2 linked regions of the Stratiformator vulcanicus genome follow. The protein of the gene in region 2 interacts with the protein of the main gene of each other region in a pairwise test. Links are inferred from orthologs where the notes say so. Each region holds a gene or a part of one and is shown on either strand. Other genes may lie near its edges. The genes, in order: Pan189_RS15835 and Pan189_RS08160.

Region 1 (3,113 bases), 1.9 Mb from region 2 along the record:
CGAGCATGCCGAAACGATTTGCGTCGTGGCGGTTGATCGGGCTCTGGCAATTTCAGGGAGGCCATTATGGCGAAGCGCGCATTCCTCTTTCCCGGCCAAGGCGCCCAACACTTGGGGATGGCCCGGCAACTGACCGAAGAGTTGCCGGCTGCCAAGGATCTATTCGATCACGCGGCCGATGTCCTCGGATTCGACCTGCTCGACGTTTGCGTGAACGGGCCGAAAGAAAAACTCGATCAGACCGACGTCAGCCAACCGGCGCTGTTCGTCGCCGCTTTGGCCTCGCTGGAAAAGCTTAAAGCGGAGTCGCCGGAGCTGATCGACGAATGCGAATTGACAGCCGGGTTGAGCCTGGGCGAGTACACGGCCCTGGTCTTTGCCGAATCTCTCACATTCGAAGAGGGGCTTAAGGTCGTCAAAGTTCGCGGCGAGGCGATGCAGGCCGCCGCGGAAGCCAGTCCTTCGGGGATGGTCAGCGCCCTGTTGCTCGACCGCGATCAGGCCAAAGCCATCCGCGATGAAGCGTCCAACACCGGGCTGATCGAACTGGCGAACTTCCTTTGCCCCGGCAATACGGTTCTTTCGGGCGAGAAAGCGGCGTGCGAGAAAGCGATCGAACTGATCGAAGCCGCCGGCGGTCGACCGATCGAATTAGCCGTCGCCGGAGCGTTTCACACGGAGCTGATGCGACCGGCCGTTGATCGGCTGGCTGAAGCCCTCTCGGAAGTTCAGTTTCAGCCGCCGAGGATCCCAGTGATTTCCAACGTGACGGCCGAGCCGACATCGGACGCCGCCGAAATTCAAAAGGTTCTCGCTCAACAGGTCGTTTCACCGGTACGCTGGGAAGACTCGATCCGTCACATGCTCGATCAGGGTATCGAAGAATTTGTGGAAGTCGGTCCGGGGCGAGTGCTCACGGGACTGCTGAAGCGGATCGATCGGAAAAAGAAGTGCACCGCGACCGAGTGCCCGTAAACCCGTCGTGAGTCCGACGGACAGTGGCAACGATCGCTCAGAGGGAATTGACTCCTCTAATTGCTTGCCAGATCGTGCCACCGCGGTTGAACCGGAGAATCTCGCTGTGGTACAAGAGCGATGCGTGCAGAGAACCTGAGCAAGCCGCGTAAAGACGGATGATTTCTCGGCACAATTGCCGTTTACAGCCGAGAATTTGCAAACTATACAGCGTCGCTCCCCTGCGGTCTTGATCCGGGAAGCCCCCTCTGGGGCGACAAGAAATCACAACTCAATCCAAAACTTACCGAAGTTCCGGACTGCCCCATGGAGGCCACAAGAGTGTCTGACGAAAATCTGGAAGAAGGCGTCATTGCGATCGTCAGCGATCAACTCAACGTCCCCGTTGAAGAGATCACGAAAGAGAGCAGTTTCATCGATGATCTCAAAGCCGACTCGCTCGATCTCGTTGAGCTGGTGATGGAGTTCGAAGACCGTTTCGAAGTCACCATCCCGGACGAAGACTACGAGAAGATCAAAACTGTCGGCGACGCGATCTCGTACATCAAGGAAAAGAGCGGGAATGCGTAGACGGGTGGTTGTCACCGGCGCTGGTGTTGTCACCGCGCTCGGGTGCAATTTGGGCGAATATTGGGACGCGATCCTCGCCGGGAAGAGCGGGGTCGGTCCCATTCGACGTTTCGATCCGAGCGAATTCAAAGTTCGCTTCGGCGGGGAAATTTCGTATTTCAACGCAACCGAACTCGTCGATCTGCCCAAGAAAGAGCTCCGCCGGCTCGATCGCTTCAGCCAATTTTCCGTGGTCGCAACTGATCAGGCTTTCAAGCAATCCGGACTCGATCTCGGGGCCGAAGACCTGACGCGTTTCGGCGTGCTAATTGGCAGTGGGATCGGCGGCCTCAACGAAATCGAGGAGCAACACTCGACGTTGTACGGTCGCGGACCGACCCGCGTGTCCCCCTTCATGATCCCGAAGCTGATGGTCAACGCCGCCAGCGGGAACGTCTCGGTGCAGTGGGGGCTGAAAGGACCGAATTCGGCCGTCGCGACCGCCTGCGCTTCGGCGACAAACGCGATCGGTGATGCCTATCGGCTGATTCAGTACGGTACGGCTGACGTCATGGTCACCGGCGGTTCCGAAGCGGGTTTGACGCCGATGGGGCTGTCCGGTTTCGGACGGATGAACGCACTTTCGACTCGCAACGACGATCCCGAGAAGGCAAGCCGACCATTCGATGCCGACCGTGACGGCTTTGTGCTGTCGGAAGGGGCGGGGATTGTCATTCTGGAAGAATACGAACGGGCGAAAGCCCGAGGCGCGAATATTCTGGGAGAATTGAACGGGTACGGCATGAGTGCCGATGCCACCCACATGACTGCCCCCGATCCCGAAGGCCGCGGTGCGGCAATGGCGATGGCGACCGCGATTCGTGACGCCGAACTGAATCCTGAAGATATTCAGTACATCAACGCCCACGGCACGAGCACCCCACTGGGAGACAAGGCGGAAAACGTCGCAATACGCACGGTTTTCGGCGATCACGCTTCCAAACTGGCGGTCTCGAGCATCAAGGGTCATCTCGGTCACACGCTCGGTGCCTCCGGTGGCGTCGAAATCGTGGCCTGCCTGCTCGCTCTGCGCGATCAGGTCGCACCGCCCACGGCTAATCTCGATAAGCCGGGAGAAGGCTGCGATCTCAATTACGTGCCGAACGAGCCGCAGCAAATGCCGATCAAGTCGATTCTGAAGAACAGCTTCGGATTCGGCGGCCATAATGCCTGCTTGGTGCTTTCCGGGGTCCGATAAGCCGCAAGCAACGATACGGCTCAGCTTTTTTGTGATTTGCGTCGAGCGTCACGGTCGCATCGATTGTTTAATTCCGCTTTCCGATTTGCGGGAATTGGCCTACTCTTTGGCTGATTGGGGGCCAGGTGGTGCGATTTGGCAACACGTCGCCGCCTGTGTGCTACATTCGAGTGACACGATAGGCGCAGGCCGCCGATTGTGCCGCCTTTTACCAAAATGACGCCCCGCTCGGCCCGAACGCCCTTCGTCGCCGTCCCATTCGCGTACGGCTTAAGTGACATGCCTAACACCAGTAGTGAATCGTCGATTGTCGTCACCGGACTCGGTTTGG
Region 2 (3,299 bases):
ATTGAAGCGCTGAAGACGCGGACCGATCCGGAGTTCGTTGCCCATTCCCTCGCGTGGCTGCCCGATCAATTGAGCCAGCGTGAAGAGTCGAATTTAGCGCAGCTCGAACAGGTCGACTGGTTGATCGAAGACCGATCGTTGCTCGCATCGCTGCCGGATGAATTGCAGGGCAAAATTATCCGCTACGCCGAGTCGACCGGCTTGCCGGACCGCGAACGTGGGCTGCTGACGAATTGGCTCGTCCGCAATGGAAGCGCCTCTGCGCGGCGGAGTACGTCGAATCAGCTCAGCCGGATGACCCCCGATGAGGCGCGCGAAATATTGGTCGGCAGCCTCGAGTCGCCCGATCGAGACGTTGCGGCTTGGGCGGTCAGTGAATTACGAACCCGACGGGTGTCGGACGCCTTCAAGCTTCTCATCGATCGACTCGACGACCCGTCCGAAGCGGTCCGGGATGCGGCCCGCGAGGAACTCGGCGGCTTCACCCTCGATTACTTCCTGACCGTCTTCGAGAAGATGAATGAGGACGCGTGCAAACGGGCCGGTGAATTACTTCGCAAGATCGATCCGGACCTTGTCGAGAATTTAAATCGTATTATCTGCGGCCCGATCCGGCGTGATCGCATCCGCTCGGCCTTCGCAGCCGCAAAGCTCGGCTTGCTGGAAGAGGTCCGCGACTCAATTGCGACGCTCCTGGACGATGAAGAAAGTGTCGTCCGTCGTACCGCGGTCGAGTTGCTCGGAATGCTCGGCGACGCGCTAGCCATCGAAGACATTACGGACATGCTCGACGACCCGAGCGACCGCGTTCGCGGAACGGCGGAGCAAGTGCTGAAAATGCTCGGCGCGCAGCAGCCCGCCTGAAATTGGAATGAATCAAATGCTATTCGCCGACATCCTCTTCGACTTCTCGGCCGAGATCGGGCTGCTCGCCGATGTGAATCGTCTCGCGGAAGCCGGGCGCTATATGGAACGCCCGATGTCTCCCGGCGTGCAACGGATGCTGATCTTTTCGATTCTCGGCATCGCGGCGTTCTGGGGGGGCTTGTTTCTGTGGGACAAATTCCGCAAGCGGATTCGACCGACTGGTTCTCCGATCGCGGAACTCGCCGGCGAACTTGCAACCGCGCACAAACTGAGCCACGAGGATCAGCTATTAATCGCACGAGTAGCGGAGCGACTTAAGATTGACGATGCCGCCGTCGTATTTATCGACCCGGACGTCTTATCGGAGTACGCCGAGCAACGCCCGGCCGATGCAACGGCGGCGAAGAACTTAATGAATCGCCTGTTCGGCGAAGCCATTCTTGGCGACGAAGTTTTAAACTCGAATCGATCGGCCGAGGAACAGAGTTTTGGCGATCGGGATCAAGACGGAACATTAGAGACCGAACCGACGTTGGCGACTTAAGCGAAGTTAACGGGCTGTTCGAGATCGCCGGGCAAGAAAATAATCTCGTCAGGACCCCTCAAATAAGTGCGGAAATAGCCGGCTCATCTGATGAACCTTGCCGTTGCGGTCGATGCAGGCGAGTGTCGTTTTCGCCGCATTCAACAATTGATCGCCCCGCTTGATTTCGTAACTATGAATCAGTTTGGCGGGAGAAACGTCGGCGATCCGGGTCGTCAGCGTGAGCAGGTCATCGTAATGAGCCGGTTTCTTATAATTAATCTCCGCTTTAACCAGTACCAATAGAAGGCCGGACTCTTCGATCGCGCGGTAGGTTCCGCCGGAGGCCCGCAGCATTTCCGTCCGGCCCTGCTCGAAATAGGTCAGGTAGTGCGACTGATGCACGAAACCCATCGCGTCGGTTTCGGCATAGCGAACACGAATCTCGATTGTATGTTCGTGCAACATTGTTAAGAGACTGTGCCTTGAGCCGTGGGGGGCAGTCAGGATCGCGCCGCCAGCTCCGGGCGGTCGAAGACCCGGCTGGTATCGACTCCGTTGCCGTCGGAAGAAACGCCGGTCAGTTGATAGAGCCGCTGACCGTGAGCCGTCGGGTACTCGGAGTCGACGCACGCCTGGCACAGTGCCCCCGCCTGCATCGACAGCGAGCGGCTGATCGCTTCGACCGGCAGATAGCGGAGGCTGTCCGCCTCGAGCACAACGGCCATTTCCTGTTCCATTTCGTCGGTCAAACGCATTTGCCCGTTCATGAACTTCGGGGCGAATAGCTCGTCGACCGTCGACATGTCGATTCCGTAGTAGCAGGGCGCGACGATCGGCGGGCAGGCCACGCGAACATGCACCTCTTTGGCCCCGCCCCGTTCGCGAAGTTGTTTGACCAACGTCTGCATTGTCGTCGATCGCACAATCGTGTCTTCCACCAGAATGACACGTTTGCCTTCGAGGACTTCGGGAACCGGAGTGTATTTCATCTTCGCTTTGTCAGCGCGGTTTCCGCCTTCAATGAAGGTCCGGCCGACGTATCGGTTGCGGAACAAGCCTTCGAGGCACGGCACGTTGAGCTGATAGGCCATTGCGTCGGCCGCGGCTTTCGCCGTATCGGGCACAGGAACAACGATTGTGTCTTCATCCGGCACCAAACGTTCCTGGGCGGCCAGTTCTTCGCCGAGCCGGCTGCGAACTAGGTAGACCGAACGATCGTCCAGAACGCTGGCGACGTTCGCGAAGTAGATCCACTCGAAGAAGCAGTGCGCGGTCCGAGAGGCCTCGGCGAACCGTTCAATCGACAGTCGACCGTTCTCGATGATGATCGCGTGGCCCGGCGCGAGGCTGCGGATGTTCTTCTCCGAGAAACCGAGGTTCGCCAGCGCGACGCTCTCACTCGCGGCGGCAAACAGCGGGCCTTCGATCGCATAGCACAGCGGGCGGATGCCCAGCGGGTCGCGGGCGGCGAACATTTCCCCGGCCGCGCTCAGATAGACGATGTTATAAGCGCCGTCGAGCTTCGCCCGCAGGCGACGCAGCAGTTCGGAGATCGGCGGACGATTGTCGCCCGATCGCTCCCGCGAAATCAGGTGCATCAAGATTTCGGTGTCGGTATCGCGGGAGAGATGGAAATCAGGCTGGGCGAGAATTTCGTCGCGCAATTCGCGGTAGTTGGCCAACTGTCCGTTGAAGCCGAACGAAAACCACTTTGCCCGCTCGATATGATGTCGCTCGAACGGTTGCGCGTAATTGCGATCGTCTTTGCCGCAAGTCGCGTAGCGGACATGGCCGATCGCGGCCGGTCCGCGATTCTGCTCCATGATCCGCTGGTAGAGCTGCTGCTGATTGAGGTGGAACACCTCGGTGACACCGCCGACCTCTTTGAAGGTCTTCAGCAACTGGG

What was found.
Region 1: the proteins of Pan189_RS08160 (region 2) and Pan189_RS15835 interact in binary tests that used the Escherichia coli proteins (3 or more experiments, as listed by UniProt). The link is inferred for Stratiformator vulcanicus from one-to-one orthologs.

The regions. Positions count from the first base shown.
Region 1 is NZ_CP036268.1:3,982,956-3,986,068, forward strand. Bases 130-2,920 are described here. They hold Pan189_RS15835 (acyl carrier protein), read left to right. Parts: upstream 130-1,296; coding sequence 1,297-1,545; downstream 1,546-2,920. Other genes in these bases: fabD (ACP S-malonyltransferase), read left to right, coding at 130-975; fabF (beta-ketoacyl-ACP synthase II), read left to right, coding at 1,538-2,782. Outside these bases: more of fabD, read left to right, coding at 67-129; Pan189_RS15845 (beta-ketoacyl-[acyl-carrier-protein] synthase family protein), read left to right, coding at 3,062-3,113. UniProt on the Escherichia coli protein: Carrier of the growing fatty acid chain in fatty acid biosynthesis.
Region 2 is NZ_CP036268.1:2,096,064-2,099,362, forward strand. Bases 160-3,136 are described here. They hold Pan189_RS08160 (acyl-CoA thioesterase), read right to left. Parts: upstream 1,859-3,136; coding sequence 1,460-1,858; downstream 160-1,459. Other genes in these bases: Pan189_RS08150 (HEAT repeat domain-containing protein), read left to right, coding at 160-864; Pan189_RS08155 (hypothetical protein), read left to right, coding at 872-1,411; Pan189_RS08165 (amidophosphoribosyltransferase), read right to left, coding at 1,894-3,136. In the rest of the region: more of Pan189_RS08150, read left to right, coding at 1-159; more of Pan189_RS08165, read right to left, coding at 3,137-3,299.